Regions from separate parts of the Dermacoccus sp. PE3 genome, predicted to be linked through region 2. Evidence: riboswitches for the same ligand, from Rfam matches in the RefSeq annotation. Region 2 holds a riboswitch; each other region holds the start of a gene.
What was found. Region 2 has a riboswitch for S-adenosylmethionine ahead of AA983_RS06430 (homoserine O-acetyltransferase). Riboswitches for the same ligand answer to the same signal wherever they lie in the genome.
Positions count from the first base shown of each region.

Region 1: linked by a shared signal. The riboswitch ahead of AA983_RS07385 (bifunctional o-acetylhomoserine/o-acetylserine sulfhydrylase) and the one ahead of AA983_RS06430 (homoserine O-acetyltransferase) in region 2 are both predicted to bind S-adenosylmethionine.
Region 3: linked by a shared signal. The riboswitch ahead of AA983_RS03225 (TauD/TfdA family dioxygenase) and the one ahead of AA983_RS06430 (homoserine O-acetyltransferase) in region 2 are both predicted to bind S-adenosylmethionine.

Region 1 covers NZ_LDCM01000002.1:423,252-429,071, reverse strand. Annotated here, with positions in the region: gene AA983_RS07415 (glycosyltransferase family 4 protein) at 1-609, opposite strand, end outside; gene AA983_RS07410 (phosphatidylinositol mannoside acyltransferase) at 614-1,570, opposite strand; gene pgsA (phosphatidylinositol phosphate synthase) at 1,570-2,193, opposite strand; gene AA983_RS07400 (HIT domain-containing protein) at 2,304-2,873, opposite strand; gene AA983_RS07395 (hypothetical protein) at 2,906-3,292, opposite strand; gene AA983_RS07390 (GNAT family N-acetyltransferase) at 3,289-3,768, opposite strand; SAM riboswitch class IV at 3,882-3,997, shown strand; gene AA983_RS07385 (bifunctional o-acetylhomoserine/o-acetylserine sulfhydrylase) at 4,063-5,388, shown strand; gene thrS (threonine--tRNA ligase) at 5,459-5,820, opposite strand, start outside.
Region 2 covers NZ_LDCM01000002.1:208,577-214,396, forward strand. Annotated here, with positions in the region: gene AA983_RS06410 (PAC2 family protein) at 1-708, shown strand, start outside; gene AA983_RS06415 (EcsC family protein) at 768-1,460, shown strand; gene AA983_RS06420 (YkvA family protein) at 1,563-1,946, shown strand; gene AA983_RS06425 (DUF4192 family protein) at 2,018-3,004, shown strand; SAM riboswitch class IV at 3,118-3,227, shown strand; gene AA983_RS06430 (homoserine O-acetyltransferase) at 3,264-4,442, shown strand; gene AA983_RS06435 (universal stress protein) at 4,508-4,864, shown strand; gene AA983_RS06440 (RNA polymerase sigma factor) at 5,123-5,820, shown strand, end outside.
Region 3 covers NZ_LDCM01000001.1:681,532-687,351, forward strand. Annotated here, with positions in the region: gene AA983_RS03210 (YbdD/YjiX family protein) at 1-11, opposite strand, end outside; gene AA983_RS03215 (carbon starvation CstA family protein) at 4-2,265, opposite strand; gene AA983_RS03220 (GNAT family N-acetyltransferase) at 2,383-2,970, opposite strand; gene AA983_RS03225 (TauD/TfdA family dioxygenase) at 3,015-3,899, opposite strand; SAM riboswitch class IV at 3,914-4,029, opposite strand; gene AA983_RS03230 (type ISP restriction/modification enzyme) at 4,635-5,820, opposite strand, start outside.

The DNA of each region.
Region 1 (5,820 bases), 210 kb from region 2:
GCGCGGTTCGTTCATCCGCCCGAGGAACGCGATCGTCGGGCGCTCGTCCGTGCCGCGCCACGCAGGGTTCTGGGGTGCCTGCGCAAATTGGTCGACGTACACACCGTTCGGGACGACGACCGCGTCACCACCGAGGTGACGCGCCACCGTCTCACGCGCTGCCTGCGACACCGCGATGCGGCCCGTGATCTTCTCCAGGCCAGGACGAAGCAGCGGGTGCGCGGCGTGCAGCGCGCGAGAACGCACGTTGGAGGTGTGGAACGTCGCCACGACGGGTCCGTCATACGCCCACAGGGCGAGCATCGACACGCTGGGGCTGACCGGCTCGTGCGCGTGCAGGACGTCGAACTGACCGCGCTCCAACCAGCGGTTGACGCGGGCAGCCGTCAGTGGGCCGAAGGCGAGGCGCGCCACGGAGCCGTTGTAGCGAATCGGCACGGCACGCCCGGCGCTGACGAAGTAGTCGGGCATGTGCGTCTCGTCGTCCGCGGGCGCGAGGACGCTCACGTCGTGGCCGGCGCCGATGAGGTACTCGGCGAGGTCGCGCACGTGCAGCTGCACGCCGCCGGGCACGTCGAACGAGTACGGGCTGACGAGACCGACGCGCATCGTGTCAGTTCCCTCGCGGCGCGCGGTTGCCGAGGTCGTCGACGAAGACGCGCTGCATCATGTGCCAGTCCTCGGTGCGCTCGACGATCGCCGTCGACAACGCATCGACGCACTGCTGCGTGGCCGCGAGGACGTCGGCGCGCATGTCCGGCGACGAACCGGCATCGACAGGGTCGTGGAAGCGGATCTCGATGCCTCGCATCGCGCGACCCCTCGGAGGGTCGTAGGCGATCGTGACGGGGTACAGGCGAGCACCCGTGCGTCGGGCCAGAATCGCGGGCCCGGCGGCGACCCGCGCGTCGTGTCCGGCGAGCTTCACGGTGACGCCACGCTGCGTGAGGTCACGGTCCGACAGCAGCGGCGCAAAGGCGCCCGGCACCCGCAGCGCCGCCTCGACCTGACCCATGACGTCGACGCCCTGCGTCAACGGGATAATCGTCATGCCGAGGCCCTCACGGAACTCGAGGAACGCGCGGAAGAGCTCGTCGGGTTCGAGACGTTCGGCAACGGTCGTGACGTGCGCGAGCTCGGTGGCGGACCATGCGCCGGCGAGATCCCAGTTACCGAGGTGGCCGAGGTAGAGGACGATCGACTCCCCCGCCGCAAGGTCCGCCCGCACCTGGTCGATGGCACCGGTGGTGCGCACGAGCGAGCGCAGATCGTCATGCGAGAGCGACTGGAGGCGGAACGCGTCGCACCAGTAACGGAAGTAGGAGCGCAGGCCCTCACGGGTGAGGTCGTCCAGGGCTGCGGCGTCGAGTTCCGGGCGGACCCGGGCGTAGTTCGAGCGCATCCGCTCGACGTCCTTGCCGCCGCGACGGTGAAGGACGTCCGCGATCTTCTCAAAGAGCGCGTACGCAGCCGGCTCGGGCAGGGCGCGCACGGCACGCCATCCGGCCTTGAAGGCGAGAACGGTGGCGGCGTCCTGCGCTCGCTTACGGGAGAGAGCGGGCCGAGCCATCACTTCGCGAGAGCCTTGCCGAGCGCCTGGCCACGCACCATGAGCATGCGCTGCAGCACGGTAATGAAGGAGGCGACTGCGAGCAGGGCGAGGACGATCGTCAGGACGATGTACGGCAGGTCGAACAGGCCCGTGAGGCCGGTGGTGACGAGAACCGCGACGAGACGGTCCGCGCGTTCGGCGATGCCGACGTTCGCCTCCATGCCGAGGCCTTCGGCGCGAGCCTTCGCGTACGAGACGACGGAACCGAGCACGAGGCAGGCGAGCGCGAGGCAGGCCATGAGGAAGTTGTCGCCCTGGCCGGCGAAGTAGAGCACGAGGCCACCGAAGATGGCGGCGTCACCGACGCGGTCGAGCGTGGAGTCGAGGTAGGCGCCCCACACCGACGAGCGACCCGACAGGCGGGCCATGTTGCCGTCGAGCATGTCGGAGAAGACGAAGGCCGTGATGAACAGCGTGCCGACGAGGAACTCGCCGCGCGGGTAGAACCACAGCGCGCCGAACGAGACACCGAGCGTGCCGACGATCGTGACGACGTCAGGGCTGATGCCGAGGCGCAGGAGCAGCTGCGCCAGGGGGCGGAAGATCGCGGAGAAGAAGGCGCGCGCGTACTTGTTCAGCATGGTGACTCAACTGTAGCGGTTCGATACGTCGAGCCGAGGTGCGCGCCGCGCCGGACGAGTCACATCTCACCCCGCGTTCACGAGCCGCACGCCCCGCGAGGTCGAGGCCGTCAGTCGGTTGGCCAGGACGCCGCGATGCGCTGACGGCTGTCCTCGAGAAGCACCGGGAGAGCCTTCGTCTGGCCGACGATCGGCATGAAGTTCATGTCGCCACCCCAGCGGGGCACGATGTGCTGATGCAGGTGCGCAGCCACGCCGGCGCCCGCGACATCGCCCTGGTTCATGCCGAGGTTGAATCCGGCCGGGTTCGACGCCGCCTTGAGCGCGCGAATGCCCTGCTTCGTCAGCTTCGTGAACTCCTCGGTCTCCGCGTCCGTGAGGTCGATGTAGTGCGGCACGTGACGGTAGGGGCACACGAGCAGGTGGCCCGGGTTGTACGGGAAGAGGTTCATCACGACGAAGCAGTGCTCACCGCGGTGCACGATGAGGCCCTCGGCGTCGTCCTTGCCCGGCGCCGCGCAGAACGGACAGCCGTCGCCGGCGTCCCTCGAGGGGCGGTCGGCCTCGATGTAGGCCATGCGGTGAGGCGTCCACAGTCGGCCGAACCCGTCGGGCTCCCCCGCGAAGTCGTGCTCGGACTCGGCGTGCTCGGGAGTGAAGTCCTCGTTCTGCGTGACCATGCGCCCCATCCTAGGGAAACCCGCGCGCCGGGTCAGACCGGAGCGATCTCGGCGAGTTTCTCCACGAGCCGCTCGTCGCTCGCAGCGCCCGCGTGGGCCAGGCCGCCCACGCGCTCTGCCACTTTCTGTGCGACGGCTGCGGCATCGCCTTCACCCACGACGGCGACGGCGCTCGCGAGTCCGCCGAGGCCGCTTGCGGCGTCCTCGAGGTCGAGCCAGTCGTCGTCGGTGAGTTCCGCTGTCACACCCGCCCACACGACGCCCGCGGCCATGACGCCACGTTCGGCCAGCGATCCGACGCTCTCGCGCGGCAGCGAGCCGTCCTCACCGAGGTAGAGCACGACGGCGTTCGCCGCCGGCTTCGACGGGCAGGCGATGCAGCGCTCGCGCTGGTCGAGGGCCCAGATGATGTCGCTCATCGCTGCTCCTTCGTGGCCGCGAACGGTGCGTCGCGGTGCATGTGTCGCTCCTCCGGGGCACCGAATCCGAGACGCTCGTACAACGGGCGCGCCTTCGGACGCGTGTTGAGCAGCATCCGCTCGACGCCGCGCGCGTCCGCCCAGGCGTCGACGGTGCGGAGCATGCGTTCGCCGAGTCCCGCGCCACGCTCGTCGGGCACGACGAAGACGAACGCGACGTACAACCACGGCTTGGCGCCGCGCGCGAGCGTCGGCATCCGGTGGACGAGGGCGCACTGCACGATGCCGACGACGGTGCCGTCGGAACGGGTGGCGATCCACGTGGGTACCTCGTCGAAGGCCGAGAGGAAGTCGTCCGCGTACTCGGTCACGAAACCGGCCCGATTCGGGTGCCCCTCCTCGAGGTCCGAGCGCAACCGAAGCGCTGCACAGGCGAAGGCGTCGTCACGCCTGGCCCGGGCGATGGTGATCGTCATGGCGCCAGTCAACCACGGCTTGACCCTTCGGCAAACGCCCCGCGCCGCACGGCAAACCACGATGTGAGACACGAGTCCCGCCCCTCGATACCGCCCGGGATATCCTCGGACCAGGTCACGAGCGCCAGCGTCAAACCCCGGTTTGCTGGCCGGCAACCCTCCCACCGCGGCGGGGTGCTCCGGGTGACGACCTGGCCCGGCGTCGGATACGCCCGGGCAAGCGCGGAAGCAGAGCTTCCGGCGCACCCCGCGTGCGAGGTTCGCGCACGGGTAGCGACCTTTCGAGGAGTTGTCATGAGCGCTCAGGACTGGGCTTTCGAGACCAAGCAGATCCACGCCGGCCAGGTGCCGGACGGGGACACCGGATCGCGCGCGCTGCCGATCTACCAGACGACCTCGTTCGTCTTCGACTCCGCCGAGACGGCGGCCAACCGCTTCGGCCTGTCCGACCTCGGCCCCATCTACACCCGCATCGGCAACCCGACGTCGCAGGCCGTCGAGGAGCGCATCGCGGCGCTCGAGGGTGGCGTCGGCGCCCTGCTGCTGGCCTCCGGCCAGGCCGCGACGACGTTCGCCATCCTCAACGTCGCGCAGGCAGGCGACCACGTCGTCGCGTCGGCCGCTCTCTACGGCGGTACGTACAACCTGCTCAAGTACACGCTCAAGCGTCTCGGTGTGGAGACCACCTTCGTCGAGGACATCGGTGACCTCGACGCGTGGAAGAACGCCATCCGACCGAACACCAAGCTCCTCTTCGGTGAGACGCTGAGCAACCCCGACCAGAAGGTCCTCGACGTCGCGGGTGTTGCCGCTGTCGCCCACGACGCCGGCCTGCCGCTGTTCGTCGACAACACCGTCGCGACGCCGTACCTGCTGCGCCCGATCGAGCACGGCGCGGACGTCGTCATCCACTCGGCGACGAAGTACCTCGGCGGCCACGGCACGTCGATCGCCGGCGTGCTCGTGGACGCCGGAACGTTCGACTACGCCAAGGAGCCGGAGAAGTTCCCGCAGTTCAACGAGCCGAGCGAGAGCTACCACGGCCTCGTCTTCGCCCGCGATCTCGGCGTCGGTTCGGCGCTCGGCGCGAACCTCGCATTCATTCTCAAGGCGCGCGTCGAACTGCTGCGCGACCTCGGCTCCGCCGTGTCGCCGTTCAACGCCTTCCTCATCGCCCAGGGCCTCGAGACGCTGTCGCTGCGCGTCGAGCGTCACGTGGAGAACGCTAAGAAGGTCGTCGCTTACCTGAGCGAGCACGCGCAGGTCGAAAAGGTCTTCTACGCCTCGAAGGACGACAGCCCGTACAAGGAGCTGGCCGACCGCTACCTGCCCACCGGTTCCGGTGCAGTGTTCTCCTTCGAGATCGCCGGCGGCATCGACGCGGGCAAGGCGTTCGTCGACGCCCTCGAGCTGCACTCGCACGTGGCCAACATCGGTGACGTCCGCTCGCTCGCCATCCACCCGGCGACGACGACGCACAGCCAGGGCAGTGACGACGACCGCCGCGGCGCCGGCGTCACGCCCGGCCTCGTGCGCCTGTCGGTCGGCATCGAGAACGCGAACGACATCATCGCCGACCTCGACAAGGGCTTCGCAGCCGCGAAGGCTGCCTCCGCCTGATCGCCCGCACCGCGGAGACTACGACGAAGCCGCCACCCCAAATCGGGGCGGCGGCTTCGTCGTATGTGGATCAGGCCTCGGCAGGTGCCTCGGCCGCCGTGGGCGACGTGTTGTTGCGCGAGGCGATGTACGCGGCGATCTCGGCCACGGCCTCGTCGACCGGCACGCCGTTCTTCTGCGAGCCGTCGCGGTAACGGAAGCTCACGGCTCCGTTGTCGCGGTCCTCCTCGCCGGCGATGAGGATGAACGGCGCTTTCGACTTCGAGGCGTTGCGGATCTTCTTCGGGAAGCGGTCGTCGCTCGTGTCGATCTCGACGCGTACGCCGGCCCGACGCAGCTTCTCACCCACCTCGCCGAGGTAGTCGTAGTACTCCTCCGCGACCGGAACCCCGAGCACCTGAACCGGTGCGAGCCACGCCGGGAACTGCCCCG
Region 2 (5,820 bases):
CCGTTCCTCCTGCTCACCGGCCCTGAGCCCGACTACCAGTGGGAGCGCGTCGCCGAGGCCACGCGCATGCTCGCCTCGATGTTCGGCGTCAGTCTCATGGTGAGCGCGCACGGCATCCCGATGGCGGTGCCGCACACGCGTCCCATCGGCTTCACGCGCTACGCCTCGAACCAGCGCTACCTCACCGAGAACGAGCCGCTGTTCGGCAACGTCCAGATCCCGGCCAGCGCCGAGGGGCTGCTCCACATTCGTCTCGCCGAGGCCGGCATCGACACGGCCGGATTCGCCGTCCACGTGCCGCACTACCTCGTGCAGGTCGAGTACGGCGACGCCGCCATCGCGGCTCTCGAGTGCGTCACCGGGCTCACCGGTCTCGCGATTCCGGCGCAGGAGCTGGCCGCCATCGCTGGGTTGCACCGGGCCGACATCGCCAAGCAGGTCGGGGAGAACGACGAGGTCACCGAGGTGGTCTCCGGCCTCGAGCAGCAGTACGACACGTTCACCGAGGGCCGCCGGCGCCGGTCGTTGCTCGCGGCCGAGATGAACGAACTGCCCAGCGCCGACGAGATCGGCGAGGAACTCGAGCAGTTCCTGCGTTCGGGCAGCGACGAGAACGAGGACACGCCCGGCGGCGAGCGTGGCGCCGCCCACCACGCCGACGACTCGGACGACTCCGACGGTTCGCCGAATCGCCCCCAGGCCGACTGACGAGGCCCGCGTTCGCGGTACCGGTTGCCCAGTCATCGGTGCGCTGCAAGGATCAGCCCATGTTCGGATTCGGTAAAGACAAAGACGACAAGCAAATTGAGCCGGCTCAGGGCTCGAACGGCACCTTCGATCGCGCCGCCAACTCCCTGGCCCAGCACCTCATCTCCACCGGCATCGACGGCGTCGCCACCTTCGACTCCGCGGCGAAGGTGGCCGACGAGGCGTTGAAGAAGAACGGTTCACGCGAAGCCGCGGTCGACGCCATCGTGCGTTCACACACGAAGCTCGCGGGTGCGAACGGGTTCGTCACCAACCTCGGTGGCTTCATCACGATGCCCGTGGCCCTGCCCGCCAACATCGTCGGCTTCTACACCGTTGCCACGCGCATGATGGCCTCCATCGCGCACCTGTACGGCCACAACCTGCGCGACGAGTCGGTCCGTTCGGCCATCCTGCTCGACCTCATTGGCGCCGATGCCACGCAGGTTCTCAAGGGCATGGGTGCGTTCAGCGGCGGTGTCGCGACGAATGTTGCGACCCGTCGTCTGCCCCCGGCGGCGCTCGCGGTCGTCAACAAGTCCGTCGCGTTCCGCCTGGGCACGCAGGTCGGGCGCAAGTTCCTCTCGCGCATCCCGCGCGTCATCCCGGTTGCGGGTGGCTTCATCGGTGCGGGGCTCGACGTCATGCTCCTGCGCAAGATCGCCGACGCGGCGCGCAAGGACTTCATCGCGGCCGTGCCGCCCACGGCCTGACGCTCCGCCGATCGTGACGACGCCCGCGCTCGCGGAATGCACCGCGTGGCGTCGGCGTTGTCGCTTTGTTCACCTGAACGCTCGTCAACCGGAGGCACTTCGATGGCACGTCCCACCTCGCTCGGTCGCCGCGTCACCCGACTCGCCGGCCTGAAATCCCTCGCTGCCGCAGTGACGGCGGCGTCCGCCGCCGGAGGTCCCTCGCTCACGACCCGCCTCAGCGCACTTCCGCGCCTGGCTCGCGCTGTGCGCTCCGGTTCGTACCGGGGCGTGAGCACCGCGCAGCTCGCGCTGCTCACGGCTGCTGCGGCCTACGTCGCCTCGCCGGTCGATCTGCTGCCCGAGGCGCTCCTGGGAGTCGTGGGTCTTGCGGACGACGCCGCCGTCCTCACGTGGCTGGCGAGCTCGCTCGTGCACGTCACCGACGACTTCCTCGACTGGGAGAAGCGCACAGGTGTGACGCTGGCGGGGGAGCGCGTGCGCTGAGGACGCCCTTGTCCACAGGCGCCAGCGCCTCGCACTGGTCGTGAGAAGTGTGGTCATGGCTTCGTGAAGCCATGACCACACTTCATCTCTCGGGCATGGGCCCGCTGCTCGCCCTCATGCCGTACGAGTTCGGCTTCGCTCCGACGGCGTCCCTCGTCGTCACGTTCATGGACGGCGGGCGAGTTTCGGGGGCTGCCCGCTTCGACGAGGCCGTCGTCACCCCGGAGCACGTTCACCACGTGCGCGATCGCGTCGTCGAGGCGTCGAATCGTCTCGGCACGAGTGGCGTCGCCGTCACGGCCTACCAGTGCAGTCCCGGCGTCGATCTCGACCTGGTCACGCGGGCTCTCGCACCGGCCGTCGAGGTGGAGCACGCCCTCGTCGTGGCCCCTGACGTCTGGTGGGCAACGACGTGCACCAAAGGCTGTTGTGACGGTGCACTGGCCCCAGTGCCGACTGCCGCCGATGTGCCCTCCCTCGCATCGGCCCTCGAGGGACGCCTCGAACCGGCGTCATCGCGTGACGAAGCCGTGGCCTCCCTCCACGCGGTTTCGCCACTGGCCCAACGGGCCGTCGCCGACCTGCTCGTCGGGCTACCGGGCGAGACCGGCCGGGTGCGCGCGGCCTGGCGTGAGGTGGCCTCAGGCTCCGGGCACCCCCACAGCACTCGCGAGCGTGAGGCTCTGGCGCTCGTCGTCGACGCCATGCCCGATCCACTCCTGCGCGACGAGATGGTGTGGAGCGTCGTGCCCGAACTGGCCGCGGGAGCCCGTACCACGCGGCAGTGCTGGTCCGAGCCGGTGAGTTCGCAGCGCCTGTTGGAGATCCTCGTCGCCGTGCCCGAGCCGGCGCGAGCCCATTGGCTGTGTCTCGTGGCGCTCGCGCGCTGGCGGGAAGGGGAGCGGCCCAGCGCTGTGCTCGCCGCCGCCGAGGCCCAGGAACGGGGCGCGCGCCTACCTCTCGTCGACCTCGTCGTGAGGATGACCTCCTCCGGCATGGCGTACGAGGACTTCCTGCGGCCGGCGAGGCCGAATCGTGCGGCGCGGCGCCGTCGCTGACGTCGTGGCGACGAGGCGAGAGAGTGCGGGCAGCCACCGGGCCGGCGCTTCACATCGTGGACATCAGCAGGGGCCTTCCTGGCGCCTTCGCTGCACTCGCCCTAGTGTCAAAGCGTCAAGAGTCTCAGTCACACAAGCCCCGGCTGACTGAGCGGCAACCCTCCACCGCGGTGGGGTGCCCCGGGTGACGACAGGGCCGTGAACGCTGCGGCAAGCGCGGACTCGCCAGTCGCTTCGGCGAGTCCTTCGAGGAGGACATATGGCGAGCTCTCATTCAGCGCACGTCGCACCGGCCGCTACGCGTCCTGTGCAGGCGCCGAGTGGGTTCAACGCGCAGGCACGAGCCGTCGCTCTGGGAGACGTCGTTCTCGAAAGTGGCCGCACGCTGCCGGACGTCGTCATGACCTACGAGTGCTGGGGCGAGTTGAACGACGACGCGTCGAACGTCGTCCTCGTCGAGCACGCGCTCACGGGTGATTCGCACGTCGTCGGCGATACTGGCGACGGGCAGCCCACCCCGGGTTGGTGGCCAGGAATCATCGGCCCCGGCGCAGCACTCGACACCGACGAGTACTTCGTCGTCGCCATCAACGTTCTCGGTGGATGCCGTGGCAGTACCGGCCCCATCTCGCTCGCTCCGGACGGCGAGCCCTGGGGCGGACGTTTCCCGCAGGTGACCGTCCGAGACCAGGTCCGCGCCGAGGCGGCGTGCCTCGAAGCGCTCGGTGTGCGACGTCTGCACGCCGTCATCGGAGGCTCCTTCGGGGGGATGCGCACGGCCGAGTGGGTCGCGGGGTTCCCGGACCGCGTCGAGCGGGCATTGGTCGTGGCGAGCAGTGGCTGCGCGACCGCGGACCAGATTGCCTGGGGTCACACCCAGGTCGTCGCCATCACGTCCGACCCGGAATTCCGCGACGGCGACTACCTGCGTCACGGCACGTTTCCCACGAACGGCCTCGCCTTGGCCCGCCAGATCGCTCACGCCTCGTATCGCAGCGCAAGCGAGTTCGAGGCACGGTTCGGCGCCGAGCCCCAGCCAGGTGAGGACCCGCTCGAGGGCGGTCGCTTCAGCGTCGAGGGCTACCTCGACCACCACGGGGCCAAACTCGCGCGACGCTTCGACCCGCTGGCCTACGTGCGCCTGACGCAGGCCATGGCGACCCACGACATCGGGCGAGGACGCGGCGGGCTCGACGCGGTGCTGGAGGCGTACGAAGGAGAACTCCTCGTGGCCGCAGTCGACTCCGATCGACTCTTTCCCGTGAGCGCATCGACGCGGATGGTGCGCGCCTACGGTCGCGGACGACTGCGCATGATCCACTCGCCCTACGGCCACGACGGATTCCTCATCGAGGCCGACCAGATCGCGTCGCTCGTGCATGAACTCGTCCAGCGACCGTTGCGCGGAACACCGCGGCTCGTGCGCGGCGTCGCATGAGTGGCCCACCGCAGGGGCCTCGGGTAGCGTGACGGCAGATTCCGAATTTCGCGAGTGAGGTCGCCATGTCCGTCATCGTCAGTTTCGCGCCCGGCCCCGAGGGCGAAGCCGCCCTCGCCGAGGCAGCTCGCCAGTCGAAGGATCTGGGTCGCCCGCTCATCGTGGTGTGCACGGTGCCCTCGGACGAGGCTCGCACCGCGGCCCGCAAGGCGGCCGAGGAGTACACCGGCGCACAGGTCGTCGATGTGCAGGACGGCGCCGACGCCGTGGAATCCATCCTCGAGGAGATTTCCCGAGTGCAGCCCGCCCTGCTCGTCATCGGGCTGCGCAGGCGCACCCCTGTCGGCAAGTTGATCCTGGGCACGAGTGCTCAGCGCTTGTTGCTCGACGCCCCGTGCCCCGTGCTCGCCGTCAAGCCCTGAGGCTCCCGAACGGCCTTCAGTTGCTGAGATGGCGGCCGATCCGGGGCAGGGAATGAACGTCAATCGAAGCTCGTTGAACCCCGTGATTCTGCGGTTTCGTCCGTCGAGTTTTATAATGGGTGAAGAAGCGGTCACCACCCGGAGCGCCAAGCGCGGGGTTTCGTGATCGCACTCCTCGTTCCGGTGTCGCTTCGATCGTCGCTGCCCTGCGGCCGACGACGGCGACGCATTACTTTCGGAAGGTAGTTGGTGACGACAGTGTCGAAGACCACGCAGCCCCCCGCACTTCCCGCGGATGTCGACCACCCGGCTCTGGCAGCTCTGTTCGAATCGGGTCGTGAGACGGGCTCGGTGGACAGCGTCGCATTGAAGGACGCGATCGAAGAGGCACAGGTGTCGTCCGCCAAGCAGAAGTCCGTGTTGAAGGCGCTGGCCGCCGAGAACATCGAGGTCGTCCTCGACCAGGCCCACGCCGAGCAGGCCGTGGCCACCACAGCCGGACGTCGTAAGGCGGCCGCGAAGAAGACGACGGCCAAGAAGGCCACCGCGAAGTCCGCTGCGGCCAAGACCACTGCGGCCAAGAAGACCACCGCCAAGAAGGCGACGGCGAAGACCGCGACCGCGAAGGTTGCGGCTGTCGAGGAGTCGAGCGAGGCGGACGAGACCGCCAACGAGGCTCCCGCCAAGAAGACGACGGCCAAGAAGGCTGCCGCCAAGACGGCCACGGCCAAGACCGCGACGGCGAAGACCGCGACGGCGAAGAAGGCTGCTGCGAAGAAGGCTGCTGCGAAGAAGGCAGGTAAGGCCGCCGACGAGCCCGAGGTCGACGAGGTCGAGCCGGTCGACATCGCGGCCGAAACCGGTGACGATGTCGAGACGCCCGAGCAGGCCTCCGACAGCAAGGCCGGCGACACCTCCGAGCCGGAGGACGAGAAGGGCGGCTTCGTCCTGCGTCA
Region 3 (5,820 bases), on a different contig from region 2:
TGCTCAGGCATGGACGCGACCTCCCGCGGGAGCACCCTCCGGGTCGAGACCGGCCTCGCGCCACTGCTCGAGCACGGCCTTCTCGTCGTCCGTGGCCGAGAAACCGGCCGGGGCGAAGATCTTCGAAGGCACCTTCTCGTCGGTGACGCCGTCGTCGGCCTCGCCCGCACGAACCGCCTTGATGGCGGCGATGACACCGGCGATGACGACGATGAGAACGAGACCCGCGAACAGGATCGACAGCGACTGCTGGATGAACGTGTTGCGGATGACCGCGTCGATCGCCTCCGGCGTCTTGGCCGTCTTGAAGCTCGTCAGGCCCTTCTCCTTGGCGTCGACGAACGCCTTGTGCTGCGCCCAGTAGCCGAGCTTCGGGTCGGAGGAGAAGATCTTCTGGTAGCTGGCCGTCATCGTGACGATGACGTCCCACGCGAGGGGAACGCCCGGGATCCAGGCCCACTTCACGTGGCCGCTCTTGACGACGACGACGACCACGACCGTCAGCGCTACCGCGGCGAGCAACTGGTTGGCGATACCGAACAGCGGGAACAGCGTGTTGATGCCGCCCAGCGGGTCGGTGACACCCATGAGGAGGATGGAGCCCCAGCCGGCGACGACGAGGAACGTCGTGATCCAGGCGCCGACCTTCCAGGACGTCTCACGGAAGCGCTTGAGGCCCGGGACGTTGCTGAGCGTGTCGGAGAGCATGAAGCGCGCGACGCGGGTACCGGCGTCGACCGTCGTCAGGATGAACAGCGCCTCGAACATGATCGCGAAGTGGTACCAGAACTGCTTCATCGAAGCGCCGGGGATGACCTGCGAGAACACGTTCGACATACCGAAGGCGAACGTCGGTGCGCCACCCGTGCGGGAGACGACCGACTCCTCGCCGACGTCCTTCGCGGCCTGCGCGATCTCGGTGGCCGACGTCGGGTCGCCGCCGAGGCCGAGCGAGTTCACCCACGCGGCAGCCTTCTCGGGCGTACCGCCGGTGACGCCGGCGGGCGAGTTCATGACGAAGTACAGGTGGTGGTCGATGATGGCGGCCGCGATGAGCGCCATGATCGCGACGAACGACTCCACGAGCATCGAGCCGTAGCCGATGAGGCGAGCCTGGCTCTCCTTCTGCAGCAGCTTCGGCGTCGTGCCCGAGGATATGAGAGCGTGGAAGCCGGAGAGCGCACCACAGGCGATCGTGATGAACAGGAACGGGAACAGCGAACCGGCGAAGACGGGGCCGTTGCCCTCCTTGCCGAACGACGTGATGGCCGGGATGTCGATGGACGGGCGCGCGATGACGATGCCCAGCGCGAGCAGCACGATCGTGCCGACCTTCATGAACGTCGACAGGTAGTCACGCGGAGCGAGCAGCAGCCACACCGGAAGGACGGCGGCGGCGAAGCCGTAGATGATGATGGCCCACGACAGCGCCGTCGGCGACAGCGTGAACATGTCCTTGCCCCAGTCGGTGCCGGCAACCCAGCCACCGGCGACGATGGCGAGGAGCAGCAGGACGACGCCGATGCCCGAGACCTCGGAGACGGCGCCGGGGCGCACGAAGCGCAGGTAGCACCCCATGAAGAGGGCGATCGGGATCGTCATCGCGAGCGAGAAGACACCCCAGGGTGACTCGGCAAGGGCGTTGACGACGACGAGGCCGAGCACCGCGATCAGGATGATCATGATCGCCATGACGGCGAACATCGCCGCCCAGCCACCGACGGGGCCGAGCGTGTCGCGCGCCATCTGGCCGAGGCTGCGACCGCCGCGGCGCGTGGAGATGGCGAGCACCATGTAGTCCTGCACGGCGCCCGCGAAGATGACGCCGAAGATGATCCACAGCGTGCCCGGCAGGTAACCCATCTGCGCGGCGAGCACGGGGCCGACGAGCGGGCCGGCGCCGGCGATGGCGGCGAAGTGGTGACCGAACAGCACGCGCCGGTCGGTCGGCATGAAGTCCTGGCCGTTCTCGAACTGCTCGGCCGGGGTGGCGAGGTCGTCGCGCGGGCGGATGACCTTGTACTGGATGAGGCGGCTGTACAGCATGTAGCCGATGACGTAGCTGCCGACGGCAGCCATGACGAACCAGATCGAGTTGACGTGCTCGCCGCGGACGAACGCGACCATCGTCCAGCCGATGGCGGCGATGACGGCCGCGACGGCGATGACGATCTTCTGACGTCCCGTGATCTGCCGGGGTAGGTCGACCGCGACCGGGGGCGTGTTCCCGTCGCGCTCGGGGGTTTTGGTGCTCGACGCGGGCACGGAGACCTCCCTTTTCGTGTGAGTGTGAGCAGGGCCACGTTATGCGGTGTCGGGTAGGTCACAGGGCTTTGACACCGCGCGCGCAGGTCACACCTGCATCACGAATTTGGGCGAACGTCACGCAGTGGGGCCGGTGGGGCGCGGCCCGTCGCCGAACCAGTAGCGGCGGCTGTCTTCACGAACGTCCTCGAGCTGCCCGCCGCAGGCCTCGATGACGGCGCGCGAGGCGCCGTTCGTCTGCGCGCAGCAGACGAGCACGGGGGCGATGTCGAGCGCGGCGGCTTCGGCGAGCCCGAGCTTCAGAGCCTCCTTGGCGATGCCGCGTCCGCGAGCGGCCGGCCGCACGGAGTAGCCGATGTGGCCGCCGAGTTCGTAGAGGAACTCGTTGAGCGCGTGACGCAGGGCGAGGTGACCGACGAGGGCGCCGTCGTCGACGATCCAGAAGTAGGAGCAGTGGACGAGGCCGGTGTGCGGCGGCCACATCGTGTTGCCCTGGCGGGCGCAGTCTTCGACGTAGGCGGCGAAGCCGTCGGGGGTGATGTCGACGTCGGTGCCCGCGAAGAAGCCCGATCCGTCCATGCCGCCCGCGCACACCCAGCGGTCGTCGCGCGAGTCGGTGGTGGCGTCGCGGAACTCGCGCAGCATGGCCGACCAGTCGTCGTAGCGCGCGGCGTCGGGGGCGATGAGTTCGATCATGTCGGTCATCTCATCACCCCCGACGGTGGAGCGTCGATCAGTTTTCGGTGCGCTTACTGAGCGCGCAGGCCGTCGACGCCGCGGGGCTCGTCGCCGCGCACGGTGACGCGGTGCATGACGCGGGTGTTCGTGTAGTCGCGGTTGGCGTAGTGGGAGGTGGCGCGGTTGTCCCAGATGCCGACGTCGCCGGGCGCCCAGCGGTGACGGATCGTGTGCTCGGGCTGCGTGAGGTGGGCGTAGAGGGCGTCGAGGATGGCACGCGATTCGGCTTCGGAGACGTCGCTGACGTGGGACGTGAAGCCGGGGTTGACGAAGAGGCCGCGGCGGCCGGTCTCGGGGTGGACGCGGACGACGGGGTGTTCGACGGCGGGCAGTTCGGTGACGATCTCGCCCTCCCACTCGTGGCCGCCGTTCTTCTTGAGGAAGGCGCCCCACTCGCGGTTGCCGTCGTGGACGGCGAGCAGCTGGTCGGCGAGCGCCTTGAAGGGTGCGGAGAGGGAGTCGTAGGCGGCCTGGCTGTCGGCCCAGGACGTGTCGCCGCCGTAGGGCGGGAGCGTCACGGCGCGGAGGATGCTGATGGCCGGCGGCCGCTTCATGAACGTGACGTCGGTGTGCCAGACGTCGGAGAAGGAGAACTCGGGGTCGCTCGAGTCGATGTTGTAGATCTCGCTGCGCTCGTGATTGCCAGCGACAGGGTGGCCGGGCGTCAGCTCGCCGAGCAGGTTGCCGAGGCGCACCTGGGCATCGTCGTCGAAGGCGTGCTGGTCGCGGAAGAAGAGCACCTTGTGGGCGAGCAGGGCGCGGCGGATGTCGAAGGCCGCGACCTCGTCGATGGACGCCAAGTCGATGCCGTGGATGACGGCGCCCAGGGCCGGGCCGAGGCGCTCGATGCGCAGGCCGGGCGTCGTGGCGGGAGCGTGGGTGGCGAGAAGTGTCATGACAACCTCTTCGTTCGTTGCGCTTGCGCAGACGCCGGGCGGCGACGCGCCAGGTCGTTACTCGGGGCACCCCACCGCAGCGGAGGGTTGCCGTCCGGCCAGCCGAGACTTGTCGCCGGAACTCGTGACCCACTCATAACGTAAGCGCAGGTTTCGCAGAACGAACAGTTATTGGTTGGTGAGTGTCCGCATCGCGGGATCTAACGGAAGGTCGTGCTGTTGTCGCGGGCAACCTGGACACCCGCAGTCGATCGCCTTCCGATCGTCGCTCACTAGGGAGCTCCGACGAGGGGCCCCTACCGGCGACGACTCCCACTTCAACGCTTCGATCCTGGCGCACCCCCGCCAACGATCCGAACGGCCGCCTTTGGCACTCCGTACCCGCGGCCGGGCAGAACCGCTCGCTTCGCTTTCGATGGCCTTCCATGGCCAGCCAAGCGCAAGCACTCCCTGCACCGCGACATCCGTGAAAGCGCGGCAACCGCGCTCACAATGGCCACACCGCAACGAACCTTGCCTGGCTCACAGCCCCTATCCGCGAGGTGTGCCTCCTTCTCGCCCGGCATCTCTAGCCAAAGGCGAGGGCCGGAGACCTTCCAGGCCTGGCCCATCACACGGTTCCATCCGCAATGACACCCCTAAAGCCCCAAGCTGTTCGAGTGCAGGAGTGCCCGTCAAACTTTTCACCTGCCAGAGCGCAACTGACACTCTCATCCTGGATCTTGCCGGTCACTTTCATGGCTGCGACTTAGCCTTCAAGAAAGGGAGGGAGTCGACAATTTTCATCGTTCCGAGGCTCACTGTGACGATGCGGGCTAGGAGGTCGATGATGTACCGCGGGTCGCCGACCTCCTTCGACCAGTCGTTCGGGTCGTTGACGATGCCCGAGGCCTTGTCCGTCTTGACGTAGTAGCGGTCGATGATCCACTCGATCGCCGAGCGCGAGCCCAGGATGTAGCGGTACGCCTCCTGCGGGATCCCCGAGAGGGTGATATGGCCGTTGTAGTGGATCGTCGAGCGATCGTGACGCTCACCCGCGGCCTTCTGCTCGACCGACGGCTTGCCAAAGCGCATCTTCTTGTCGCCCACCGCGTAGAACGCATACGGATCCTGACCATCGACTGGCTGCGCATCAAGCCCCTCGAGCGGGTACGGCTCGACGGTCTCGTACCCAAGGTGCAACTCGGAAAGCTTGCGCCCTGCGTCGATGAACGGCTGTGCGTCTTCGACGAGCGGGATGCGCGGCAGCATCTTCTTCAAGTCCGCCGCGTACGTCTCGCGGTAGTCGGGCGAGTGCAGTAGCCCGTAGACGTAGAAGAAGATGTCGTCCTTCGTGATCGAGGTTCCGTACGCCGCCTGGAACCTCGTCAGCGCCTCATCGGTGATGTTGTCGATGCGGCGGTATCCGTCGACGACGTCGTGTGCGGCTGAGGTGCCGAGCGACAGCATGCCTTCGTCAGCATCGACCTTCTCGTAGCGGTACCGGGGCACGAACTGGGTCGCATAACCGAACAACGCTGTGTCGGGGACGCAATCGAGCATCTGGACTGCGGGAAGAGCAACGTCCCGCGGGCCCATCGTCACGATTCCCAAATTGTCAACATTGGGAACTGGGAAGGAAACTGGGAGGATTCCTGGACGGTGTAACCAGTCGGGGTCGATCACCAGATTGGCCTTTTCGAAGGGGCGGTACATCGCGTGCCCTAGGCGGCCGGGGTCGAATCCGATGCGTTGTCCGCGGGCCAAACGCGATTCAAGAGAAGAGGACCACTTGATTCTGGCCGGGTCGTAGGACCGCTCGCCAGCGAGGGCTTCTTCATACGTCTGGACGGCACGGCGCATGGCAAGCGCAATGCGCTTTCTGCCCGCGTTATAGACCCAAGCGTCCCGGTTGCTCTGAACACCTGGCCTTCCGACCTGA